Regions from separate parts of the Micromonospora sp. WMMA2032 genome, predicted to be linked through region 3. Evidence: riboswitches for the same ligand, from Rfam matches in the RefSeq annotation. Region 3 holds a riboswitch; each other region holds the start of a gene.
The links. A riboswitch is a leader RNA that binds a small molecule or an ion and turns the genes downstream of it on or off. The one in region 3 is predicted to bind cyclic di-AMP.

Region 1 (3,912 bases), 3.0 Mb from region 3:
CGGCCAGGCGTCGGCCGAAGCCGCGGTTCGCGCCGGTGACCAGGGCGGTGCTTCCAGCGATCTTCATGTCTCGCTCCGAGGATGCTCAGGGTGGGTGGATCAGGAGGTCCGCAGGCCCGGACCGGGCAGCACGGCCAGCTCGTCGGCCGGCACGTCGTGCCCGGCGTCGCAGCGCAGCCGGGCGTGCACGTCCGCCCCGCAGTCGTGGTGGGTGACCAGGACGGACGGGCCGACCTCGTCGGCGGCGTACGCGTCGCCCCACTGGCGGAGAGCGACGAGCACGGGCAGCAGGTCGCGGCCCTTGGCGGTGAGCACGTACTCGTCGCGGGTGCGCTGCCCGGGCTCCCGGTAGGGCCGCCGGTCGAGCAGGCCGTCGGCGACGAGCTGCTTGAGGCGGGCGGCGGCGACCGGCTCGCTCACGCCGACCCGGCGGGCGAAGTCGTCGAAGCGTCGGGTGCCGAACGACGCCTCGCGCAGCAGGAGCAGCGTGGTGCGGTTGCCGACCACCTCGAGCGCCCGGGCGATCGAGCAGTTGGCGGTGGACCAGGAGTCGCGCTGCGCGAGGAAGTCCGTCATGGGACCGACGCTACCGAGCTGACTTAGGAAAACAAAAGCCAGCTATCTCACGTCGCGGCCCGGGAATATCCGCCGGTCACAGCTGACCGGGGTAGAAGCCGTGCCGGGCCAGCGGCTCGACGATCTGGTGCTCCTCGTACGACAGATGGGACAGCAGCGTGTCGGTGAGCAGGTCCACCGCCTCCTGGAGCCCGGTGAAGTCACCCGGCCGGCCGATCAGCTCCACCAGCGCCCGGTCGACACCCTCCACCACGCCGTGGATCACCACGTGCTCCTCCTCCAGCCGGTCCAGCACCGCCGCCAGCCCGGCGTCGGCGCGGCGCAGGTGCGGGAAGACCGAGGCGTCCTCCAGGCCGTGGTGCTGGGTCACCACGGTGCAGTACGCCGCGCAGTACGCGCCCAGCGTCCAGTTGTTCTGCCGCAGGGTCATCTCGTTCAGCGCGGCCCGCGCCCCGCCCGGCGAGACCGCGCCCCGGGTGACCTGTTCCAGCAGGTCCCGCACCTGGGCCAGCTCCCGGCGCAGGTGGTCGTGCACGTCCACCAGATGTTGCCCCGCGGCCTGCGCGTGGGCCGGGTAGACGTGCCCGGCCGGCGCCGGCGGGGCGGTCGGACGGGTCGACTCGTCCCAGAGGCGGCGGGCGCTCAGGCGTACCCCCGGGTCGGGCGTGGGGGTGACCGCGAGGGTGGTCGGGACGCCGCCGGCGGCCTGCTCCCGCGCCACGGCGCGGGCGCCGCTGCCCGGCGTGGTGCGCTCGGCCGCGACCAGCTCCCGGACCGCCGGCGCCACCTCCTGGGCGAAGAGCTGGATGGCGCGCGGCTCGTCACTGCCCAGGACGAAGGTGGTGATGCCGTGCTCCAGGGTCAGCCCGGCCAGGTCCTCCACCCACCGCCGCGGCGGCCCGGCCAGGAACCCCGTGGACGCGCGGGTGAAACTGCCGGTCACGTTGAGCATCCGGCGGATCTCGCCGGGGTCCCGCCCGGCGGCCCGCGCGCCCTCGTCGACCAGCGCGTTGAGCGCGGGCAGCTCGTCGGGCCCCTTCGGCAGGTAGGCCAGCGACGGCAGCCAGCCGTCCGCGGCGCGACCGACCAGGCGCAGCATGCGCGGCTTGTACGCGCCCACCCAGATGCCCACCGGATGGGCCGGCGCCGGTCCGCGCTTCGCGCCGACCACCCGGTAGTGCTCCCCGGCGACGCGGATCATCCCGCGTCGGTCGGTGCCCCAGACCTCCCGGATGACCTGGATCGCCTCGTCGAGCGCGTCGACCGCCGCGCCGGGGGAGAGTCGCCGCCCGCCGGCCGCCTCGATCGCGTCCCAGAACGCGCCCGCGCCCAACCCCAGCTCGACCCGGCCGCCGGTGAGCAGGTCCAGGCTGGCCACGCTGCGGGCGAGCACCACCGGTTGGCGCAGCGGCAGGTTGAGCACGTTGCCGGCCAGTCCGATCCGGTCGGTGGCGGCGGCCACGTACGACATCAGCGTCCACGTGTCCAGGAAACCCGGCTGGTAGGGGTGGTCCTGGAAGGTGACCAGGTCCAGCCCGACCTGCTCGCAGAGCGAGGCGAGGGCCACCACCTGGTCCGGCCGTCCGGCGGTGGGGGTGAGGAAGCCGCCGAAGGCCAGCTCGTGTCCGTGCTCGGTCATCCGTGCCGCTCCTCGTGCGATCTTGCCGGTCCCGCCCACGGTAGCCCGGGGCCGGGGCGTCCGGGCGGGGCGTCCGGATCCGGCCCGGACGTCCCGCTACCACGTCGCCGCGTGCCGCGTGCCCGGTCGCCCGCCTGGGTGACGAACATCCCAAGAAGTGGGCGATCGCCCGGATTCGTCCTTAGCGTCGGTGGCGTCCGCAGTCGTGGACACCACGGGCCGGTAACGCCTAATCCCGCCGCCGGCCCGGCGGTAACCGAACCTCGGCGGGAGCGGGGGACCCAACGTTCCTCGGTGCACGTCACCTCGGGGTGAAGCCGCCAGCGGCGGCCGGGCTCCTCGGCCCGAACCCGACAGCTCACCTCGTCGGCGTGGAGGAATCCCCATGGCAACTGCATACGCAGCCCGTCGTACCGCCGTCGGTGTGGTCCTGGCCGGCGCCGCGGTCCTGTTCGCTCCGGCCGTCCCGGCGAGCGCCTCCGGTGTCAACTGGGACGCCGTCGCGCGGTGCGAGTCCGGCGGCAACTGGCACATCAACACCGGCAACGGCTACTACGGCGGGCTCCAGTTCTCGCGCGGCACCTGGAGCGGCCACGGCGGGAAGAAGTACGCCGCCCGGGCGGACCTGGCCAGCCGGTCGGAGCAGATCGCCGTCGCCGAGCGGGTCCTGGACGGGCAGGGCATCGGCGCCTGGCCGGTCTGTGGCCGCAAGGGCGGATCGGGCTCGTCCCCGAAGAAGGCGGCCGACCGTGCCGCGCCGAGGAAGGCGGACCGTCCCGCGCCGAGGAAGGCCACCGACCGGCCCACCACGACGAGGTCCACTGTGGGCCGACCGGCCGGGCGGGGCGGCGCCGGCACCTACCGGGTGCGCTCCGGCGACACGCTCTCCGGCATCGCCGTCGCGGCGCACGTCGCCGGGGGTTGGCGGGCGCTGCACGAGCGCAACCGCGCTGTCGTCGGCGACGATCCGGGCCTGATCTTCCCGGGTCAGCGACTGCGCCTGCGCTGAGCCGCCGAACGCCCGGCCGGGGCTCCGGCCGGGCGTTCGCGGTCGCGCGACACGCCGGACGCGCGGCGCCCGACCTGCTCGCTTGCGGGCGGGGCCGGCCGGTGACCGTGCTCCGTCGGTGCCGGTTGCTATGGTCACGATGCTCGGCTAAGACGTGAAGAAAGCGCGGATATGACCATCGACCCGTTCTCGGCCGCCGCGAGCCTCGACGAGCTCCTGAGCCGGACGCAGCAGGCGCTCGCGGCGATGCGGTCCCGGGCCGGCGTGCACCCCGACGGCGAGCCGGGCGAGTTGCTCCGGGCCGAGGGCGCCGCGGCCGACGGCCGCGTCCGGGCGGTCGCCGTCCAGGGTGGCCGACTGGACTCGGTCGCCGTCGACCCGGACCTGGCCGGCGAGCCGCTGGAGGTCCTCTGCGGACACGTCGTCGCCGCCGTCAACGCCGCGCTGGCCGAGCTGGACGCCCGGGTCAGCGACTCGGCCCGGGCCGACGCCGACGCCCTGGCGGCCCGCCTCGGCGGCCTGCCCGACCAGGCGGAGCTGTTCAGCCGCGCGATGCACGAGGTGGCCGCGCGGATCCCACGTGACCGGGGCGCCGCGTCCCGGGCCGGCCGCCCGGCCTGACCGGCCTGCCGACGCGACGAAGCGGCCGGCCGCCCGGAGGACGACGACCGGCCGCTCGCCCTACGGT
Region 2 (3,912 bases), 2.1 Mb from region 3:
GCGAGGTCAGCGGCGTCAAGCTCGTGGTCACCGAGCCGAGCCGGTTCGTGCACCGGCAGCTCTGGGTGACCGGTCTGCTCGGCCTCTTCGGCGCGCCCGAGCCCTGGTTCGCCGACGACGCCCCCGAGGTGCTGCCCGGCGCCTGAGCGCCGCCCTCGACCCCCCTCCGGCCTGGGGACCTTCGACCCGTTGCCAGCCCGGCTCCGGTACGGGACGATCGTCGCGACCCACGACGGCGAGGGGGATCGGTTGCAGAGCAGCGACAGCTTCAGCTACACCGTGCAGGCCCGGTGCACCCGGGCGGACGCGGTGGCCCTGCTCGGCGACCTGAGCCGGCAGGGCGAGCTGCATCCGCTGATCGTGCGGGTCCGGCAGGTGCCGTCGCGGCCCGGAGCGCTGGCCAGCTATGCGATCACCGACCGGCTGGAGCTGGGCCCGCTGCACTTCCCGGTGACCTACCAGGCGGACGTGCTGGTCGCCACCGAGGACGAGGTGGTCACCGTGGCCCGGCAGCAGCCGGCGACGACGGTCCGCAACCACACCCGGCTGCGCGACGAGCCCGACGGCGTGGTGCGGATCGACGTGGAGATCACTCTCACCGCGCCGGCCCCGCTGTTCGGCTACGCGTTCCGCCAGGCCCGCGCCGCCCACCTGGGCCTCGCGGCCCGTCTGGGCGCGACCCTGGAGGGCCGGCCGGCCTGACTCAGCCGGCCCGCCCCGCCGGGACCGGCCGGCGGGCGGGCGGGCGCAGCCGCCCCCACGGCTTCCAGGTGGACAGCACGGTGGCCACGAGCAGCAGCGTGGTGGAGACGGCGGGCGGCACCACCAGGTCGATCCGCAGGTGCGCGTCGGCCGCGCCGGCCAGCGCGCCGAGGTGCCGGACCCGGGGCGTCAGCAGGAGCAGCACCAGCCCGAGCATCACGGTGGTGAGCACGAACTTCACCAGCACCCACCGCCACCGCAGCAGCCCCCACGGGGTGAGCAGCGCGCTGGTCACCCCGATCAGCCAGACCGCGACGCTCAGCGGCGCGAACAGCCAGGTGACCAGCAACGCCGCCGCGGGGTAGACGACCTCCGGGTCGGCGCCGCGCAGCCCGGCCACGCCGAGCGCGAGCAGCCCCAGGTCGGCGCCGAGCCAGCCGAGCGAGGTGACCAGGTGCGCGGTGAGCAGCGCCTTGCGTCCGGCGGGGGAGAGTCGTCTCATGCCACCGATCGTCGGCCGTCGCGCGGCCCGCGTCGTGGGCCGCGCGACGACACCCGGGGTACGTCGGGGAGCGTAGTGCTCAGTAGACCGACAGGTGCACGTGGTTGGTGTGGTCGCTGGACGGGTCGCCGTTGCCGCCGCTGTACGACTTCCAGCCGCTGCTGGGCAGCCAGATCTGCTTGAACCAGATCACGTAGAGCACGGCGAGCGGGTCGGCGTTGCGCACGAAGTACGCGGCCAGGTTGTTGCCGTACGTCTTGTCGCCGCCGCTGGCCACCCCGCCGAAGCCGTCCTTCTGGGCGGCGAAGTCGCAGGCGCGTCCCTTCGGGTGCTCGCCGGACCCGCTGGGCCGGTGGCAGGAGACGTACCGGGTGAAGCCGGCCGCCTTGGCCTGTTGCAGCGCGTGCAGGGTGCGCGGGGTGATGCAGCCGTCGGCCGGCGTCGGGTCGTTGACGCTGCACGACTCCGCCGGCCAGGAGCCGTCGGAGTTGCGCTTGGCCGGCGTCGCGTTCGCCGTCGAGGTGCCCCGGACGCCGCCGCTGCCGGCGGACGGCCGGTCGTTCGCCACCTCCAGCGCTCGCTCGGCTTGCTGCTTGCGCTTGGCCATCACCGTGACCTGCTTGCGCTGCTCCCGGATCTCGCCGTCGAGCGCGGCGCGGGTCCGGGTCGCCTCGTCCCGGGTGGTGATGAGGTCGCGCAGCGTCCGGTCCTCGTGCGCGGCGACCTGCTCCAGCGCGGCCGCCCGGTCCATGAAGCCCTCCGGGCTGCTGCTGCCGAGCAGGGCCGCGGCGGTGCCCATCCGGCCGGTGCGGTAGGCCACCTCGGCGATCTCGCCGACCTTGGCGTCGCGTACGGCCAGTTCGGCGCCGACCGCGTCGAGTCGCTCGGTGAGCTGCTTCTGCCGGGCCACCGACCGGCTCAGCGCGGCCTTGGCCTCCAGCCAGCCCTTGCTGGCCGCGTCGAGCTGGGCGCGCAGTTCCGGCGTGCCGCCCTCGTCGTCACCGCCGGGGGCGGCGCGCAGGCCGGTCGGGGAGGCCGACCACGTCGCCGCGGCGGGGGAGGCCGGCACGGTCACGACGCCGAGGGTCAGCATCGCGACGAGCAGGGCCGCCATCCGGGCGGCCGTCCGTCGTACAGGTGCCACTGGGGGCATTCACATGTCCTTCCGTCAACCGCCGACCGGGTTAGCTGACGGGTTCGGGACGGAAGATCCCTACCGCTGACGCGGATGCACCCCACGTACGTGGTTCCCCGGCTCGCCCTGCGGGCGATTAGGCGACGGCCGCTCCACCGGCGCCGGGGTGGCGCCCCGCGGTGTGGCCGCGACCGAGCCTACCGGCGTTGCCCGGGGTCGGCTCCGTGGCCCGGAGCGGTGATCCCGGCAAAGCCGGCATTACGCCACAATAGCGGCCGAGATTTAAGTTTGCCCTAATTACCACTCGGTCGGGCCGCACGCTCCGGCCGACGCTCCGGGTTCGATCTGCAACGTGGCGTGATCGATCGAGAAGTCCTCGTGCAGGGCGGCCCGGGCGGCGGCCAGCACGGTGGCGACCTCGGCGCCGGGATCGGTGGTCAGGTGCGCCGAGGCCACCTCCATGCCCGAGGTCAGCGTCCAGACGTGCAGGTCGTGCACCTCCGCAACGCCCGGCACGGCGGCCAGTCGGTCGTGCACCGCGGTCACCTGGAGGTGTTCCGGCGCGGCCTGCACCAGGATGCGCACCGCCGCCCGGCCGAGCCGCCAGGTGCGGGGCAGGATGAACAGACCGATCGCCACGGCCACCAGCGGATCGGCCCACCACCAGTCGGTGACCGCGATGACCAGCGCGGCGCCGATCACCCCGAGCGAGCCGAGCAGGTCGCCGAGCACCTCCAGGTACGCGCCGCGCAGGTTGATGCTCTCCTGCGCCCCGGAGCGCAGCAGCGCGAAGGCGCCGACGTTGGCGAGCAGGCCGAGCACCGCCACCACGAGCATCGGGCCGGCCAGCACCTCCGGCGGGTCGCCGAACCGGCGTACCGCCTCGACCAGGACGTAGACCGCGACCGCGCCGAGCAGCACCGCGTTCGCCAGCGCCGCGAGGACCTCCAGCCGGTAGAGGCCGAACGTGCGCTGCGGATCGGTGGTGGCGCGCCGGGTGGCGGTGATCGCGGCCAGCGCCATGCCGATGCCGAGCACGTCGGTGAACATGTGCCCGGCGTCGGAGAGCAGCGCGAGCGAACCGGTCGCGAAGGCGGCCACCGCCTCGACCAGCATGAGGGCGGTGAGCAGCGCGAACGCCGCCCAGAGCCGGCCCCGGTGGCGGTGCGCCGCGTTGGTCACCGCACCGCTGTGGTCATGACCTGCGCCCACGCACACACCCTTCCCTCCCGCACCCCGGCCAGGCCCAATGTATGTTCACATCGCTATGTGTGCAAGTGAGGGTGGATCACCCGGTCGGGTCGAGCGTGGTGAGGCGCTGGGTGGCCCGGGACAACGCGACGTAGAGCGTGCGCACCCCCGAGCCGGGGTCGGCCCGGATCTCGCTCGGCGCGACCAGCACCACGCCGTCGTACTCCATGCCCTTGGCCTGCAGGCTGGTCACGACCTGGAGCCGGCCGGCGCCGAGGCCGTCCAGCCAGCCGGCCACCTCGTCCCGGCGCGGCACCGGCGTGATCACGCCGACGGTGCCCTCCACCTCGCCCAGCAGGACCCGGGCCGCCTCGACGGTGCT
Region 3 (3,912 bases):
TCCCCACGCGTCCGCGCCGGCCCCGGTGACCCGACCGGTCCGGTGACCCGGTTCCGCCGCGACCGTTGGGAGAGACGCCGTGGGCGCCGATCACACCCGTCCCGCAGCCGCCGCGCCGCCGGGCGTACGCCGGCTCCTGATCGCCACCGTGGTGCCGCTCTTCGTGCTCACCGTGATCGCGGCGCTGGTGCTCTGGCCCCGGGCGGACCGCGACCCGGTGGACGGCGGCGCGGACGTGCCGCGCTACCACGGCACGGTGACCCGGGTGGTGACCGAGCCCTGCCCGCCCACGCCCGAGTCGCCCGAGGGCGACACCGGCGGCCCCTGCGGCACCGTGACCGTCGCCGCCGAGCAGGGGCCGGACGCGGGCCGGCAGGTCGAGACGCCGGTCCCCACCGGACCCGGCGCGCCCCGGGTCGCGGTCGGTGACGAGGTGATCCTGGTCGAGCTGGTCGACCCGGGCGACCCGTCGGTGAAGACCTACAACATCGCCGAGCACCAGCGCGGTACGCCGCTGATCTGGCTGGTGGCCCTCTTCGCCGCCGCGATCGTGGCGTTCGGCCGCTGGCGCGGGCTGGCCGCGCTGGGCGGGCTGGTGGCCAGCTTCGCCATCCTGCTCGGCTTCGTGCTCCCCGGCATCGGCGCCGGGCAGTCGCCGCTGCTGGTGGCGATCGTCGGCGCCGCACTGATCATGTTCGTGGTGCTCTACCTGACCCACGGGATCACCGCGCAGACGTCGGTGGCGGTGCTGGGCACGCTCGGCAGCCTGGTGATCACCGGAGTGCTGGGCACGGTGGCCACCGCCGCCACCCACCTGACCGGCTTCGGCAGCGAGGACGCCACCACGCTGTCGATGTTCCAGGGTGACGTGGACCTGCACGGACTGCTGCTGGCCGGCATCATCATCGGTTCGCTCGGCGTGCTGGACGACGTCACCGTCACCCAGGCGGCCACCGTCACCGAGCTGGCGCACGCCAACCCGGGGCTGTCCCGACGGCAGCTCTACCGGGCGGCCACCCGGGTGGGCCGGGCGCACATCGCGTCCACCGTCAACACCATCGTGCTGGCGTACGCGGGCGCCTCGCTGCCGCTGCTGCTCCTGCTGGTCGCCGACTCCCGCCCGGTGGGTCAGCTGCTCACCAGCGAGTTCCTCGCCCAGGAGATCGTCCGTAGCGCGGTGGCCACGCTCGGCCTGATCGCCGCCGTACCGCTGACCACCGCGCTGGCCGCGGTCGTGACCACCGCCGGTCGCGCCGGGCGGGCCGCCGGACCCGCGACGCCCCGGCCGCCGTCGCCCCGGGAGGACGCGTGGGAGGCGCTCGGCGAGGGCCGGTCCGGCGGGGGCAGGAGCACGGAGGCCGCATGGTGACACTGCGCAGCGTGACGGCCGATTCCAAACGCGATGCTGGTCACGCTGGGCGGTGGCGAATTCTCGCGATTGGTCGGCTTCCGGACGTAGATCCCCGGGAGTGGTCTCGGGTAACCTCGCTGCCGGTCACCGCCGAAGGCGCGCACCGGCGCCTGCGGTGCCGCCGCCCAATCGCCTCCGGGCGAGCCGGGGAACCAGGTACATGGGGTGAATCCGCGCCAGCGGAAGGGGCCGCTTCCGTCCCGAACCCGTCAGCTAACCCGGTCGGCGGTCGACGGAAGGGAACACTGTGACGGCACCCCTGCGCCGCTGGCTGACACCCGTGGTGGCCGTGCTCGCCGCTCTTGCCGTGCTGGCCGGGCCGACGCCGGCCTCGGCGGCCCCCGGCACCGCCGCCCCGAACCCCTCGGGCCACTCGGAGGACGACGACCCACCGCTGATCAGCGAGGCCGTCACCGCCGCCAACCGCGCCTACCTCCAGGCCAAGTCGAAGTTGGACACGTCCCGCAAGCGGCAGCTCCAGCTCGCGCTGGAGGTGAAGGCGGCGCAGAACCAGCTCGACGCGCTCAGCCCGCAGGTGAGCGAGATCGCGGCACAGTCCTACCGGACCGGTCGCGTCGGCGCCATGGCGATGCTGCTGGAGAGCGACTCCCCCGACTCGTTCGTCCAGCGGGCCAGCGCCCTCGACGAGCTGAACCTGTTCAACGCGCAGCGACTCGCCGCCATCAACGAGGTGAAGGGCCGCGCCGAGCGGGCCAAGATCGCGCTCGACGCCGAGGTGCGGGAGCAGGAGAAGCAGGCGAACGCGATGGCCCGCGAGAAGGTCGAGGCGCAGAAGGCGCTGAAGCTGGTCGGCGGGCTGGACTTCACCGGTGGCCTGGTCTCGGCCACCTCGCCGGTTGCCAAGATCGGCCCCGGCCGCACCGCCGACGGCGGGTGGAAGTCCGAGTCGTGCAGTGAGAACGACCCGACCACCTCGGGCTGCGTCACGCCGCGCACCCTGCACGCGTACAAGGAGGTCAAGCGCGCCGGGTTCAACCGCTTCGTGGGCTGCTACCGCCCCGGCGGGCCGTGGGAGCACCCCAAGGGCAAGGCGTGCGACTGGTCGTTGCAGAACAGCGGCTTCGCACCGTGGCACAACAACGACACCCGCCGGTACGGCAACGAGGTGGCCGCCTTCCTCATCCGCAACGCCGACCGGCTGGGCATCTACTACGTGATCTGGAACCGGCAGATCTGGTTCCCGGCGACCGGCTGGAGTTCCTACAGCGGGCCCTCCAACCACACCGACCACGTGCACATGTCGCTGCTCTGACGCGCGCGTACGACAAAGGGGCCGCCCGTGGGCGGCCCCTTTCGCGTATCCGTTTCCCGGTCAGCCGGCGAGCGCCGCGTCCGCCGACGCGGCCGGTGACGGCAGCGGGGCCGGCGACTGCGCCACCGTCCGGACCTCGCCGCCACTGAGCCGGTACGACATGCCGACCACCGCGCAGGCCCCGCCGGCCACCTTCGCGGCGAGCACCGAGGAGCGGGCCAGCAGGGTCTCCACCGTCTGGGCGATGTGCACGTCGATGATGCCGTCGAGATCCTCGACGCCCTGGCGACCGGCCCGGAGCAGGCTGGGTGAGACGGCGTCCACCACCGCGCCCAGGTGTCCGGCCGGGGCGGAGCCGGTGCGGACCGCCTCGCGGGCCGCCTGGACCGCGCCGCACGAGTCGTGGCCGAGCACCACCACGAGCGGCGTGCCGAGCACGGTGACCGCGTACTCCACGCTGCCCAGCACCTCCGGGCCGGCGGTGTGGCCGGCGGTGCGCACCACGAAGAGGTCACCGAGGCCGCGGTCGAAGATGATCTCGGCGGCGAGTCGCGAGTCGGAGCACCCGACGATCACCGCGAACGGGTGCTGACCGTCGGCCACCGCCGCCCGGTGCCCGGCGTCCTGGTTCGGGTGCTGCGGCACACCGGTGACGAACCGGTGGTTACCGGCACGCAGTTCGGCGAGTGCCTCGTCGGGGGTGGTCGGGATCATGCTGCTCACCTCGTCCTCGCGGAGCCGTCAGGCCGGCCGGCGGCGGTGTCGGCCCCGCGACCCACCGTCACACGCGACCCATGGCACGTCAAGATTTCGTGATACGCATTTCATACGTCACCCTCGTCGACCGTGCCGGGTCGGGGCGACGACGGAAGGAGCCATACGATGACCACCATGGCGACCACACCGGCCGAGGACGGGAGCCGCAAGAACTGGACCTTCCTCACCAATCACGGGCACGTCCTGCTGGCCATCGCGCGCAACCCCACCGCGCGCCTGCGGGACGTGGCCGACGAGGTGGGTGTCACCGAGCGGGCGGCCCAGGCCATCGTCGCCGACCTGGAGGCCGGTGGTTACCTCCGCCGCACCCGGGTGGGCCGGCGCAACGAATACACGGTCAACCCGAACGGGCGCTTCCGGCACCCGGCGGAGGCCGACCAGCAGGTCGGTGCGCTGCTCGACCTGTTCGGCGCCGAGCCGACCGGCGACACCGCCGAACACTGACCGTCCT

Region 1: another riboswitch for cyclic di-AMP. It lies ahead of CO540_RS03125 (transglycosylase family protein); the one in region 3 lies ahead of CO540_RS16750 (hypothetical protein).
Region 2: another riboswitch for cyclic di-AMP. It lies ahead of CO540_RS27060 (hypothetical protein); the one in region 3 lies ahead of CO540_RS16750 (hypothetical protein).

What each region holds. Positions count from the first base shown of each region.
Region 1 is NZ_CP024052.1:683,393-687,304, forward strand. It holds gene CO540_RS03110 (SDR family oxidoreductase) at 1-67, opposite strand, end outside; gene CO540_RS03115 (helix-turn-helix domain-containing protein) at 100-576, opposite strand; gene CO540_RS03120 (LLM class flavin-dependent oxidoreductase) at 653-2,215, opposite strand; cyclic di-AMP (ydaO/yuaA leader) riboswitch at 2,432-2,597, shown strand; gene CO540_RS03125 (transglycosylase family protein) at 2,601-3,224, shown strand; gene CO540_RS03130 (YbaB/EbfC family nucleoid-associated protein) at 3,396-3,845, shown strand; gene CO540_RS03135 (M4 family metallopeptidase) at 3,912-3,912, opposite strand, start outside.
Region 2 is NZ_CP024052.1:5,807,017-5,810,928, forward strand. It holds gene CO540_RS27045 (STAS domain-containing protein) at 1-146, shown strand, start outside; gene CO540_RS27050 (SRPBCC family protein) at 190-702, shown strand; gene CO540_RS27055 (DUF2269 domain-containing protein) at 704-1,204, opposite strand; gene CO540_RS27060 (hypothetical protein) at 1,284-2,357, opposite strand; cyclic di-AMP (ydaO/yuaA leader) riboswitch at 2,362-2,492, opposite strand; gene CO540_RS27065 (cation diffusion facilitator family transporter) at 2,637-3,551, opposite strand; gene CO540_RS27070 (AAA family ATPase) at 3,628-3,912, opposite strand, start outside.
Region 3 is NZ_CP024052.1:3,675,385-3,679,296, forward strand. It holds gene CO540_RS16745 (YibE/F family protein) at 80-1,369, shown strand; cyclic di-AMP (ydaO/yuaA leader) riboswitch at 1,524-1,654, shown strand; gene CO540_RS16750 (hypothetical protein) at 1,659-2,684, shown strand; gene CO540_RS16755 (carbonic anhydrase) at 2,745-3,398, opposite strand; gene CO540_RS16760 (helix-turn-helix domain-containing protein) at 3,567-3,905, shown strand.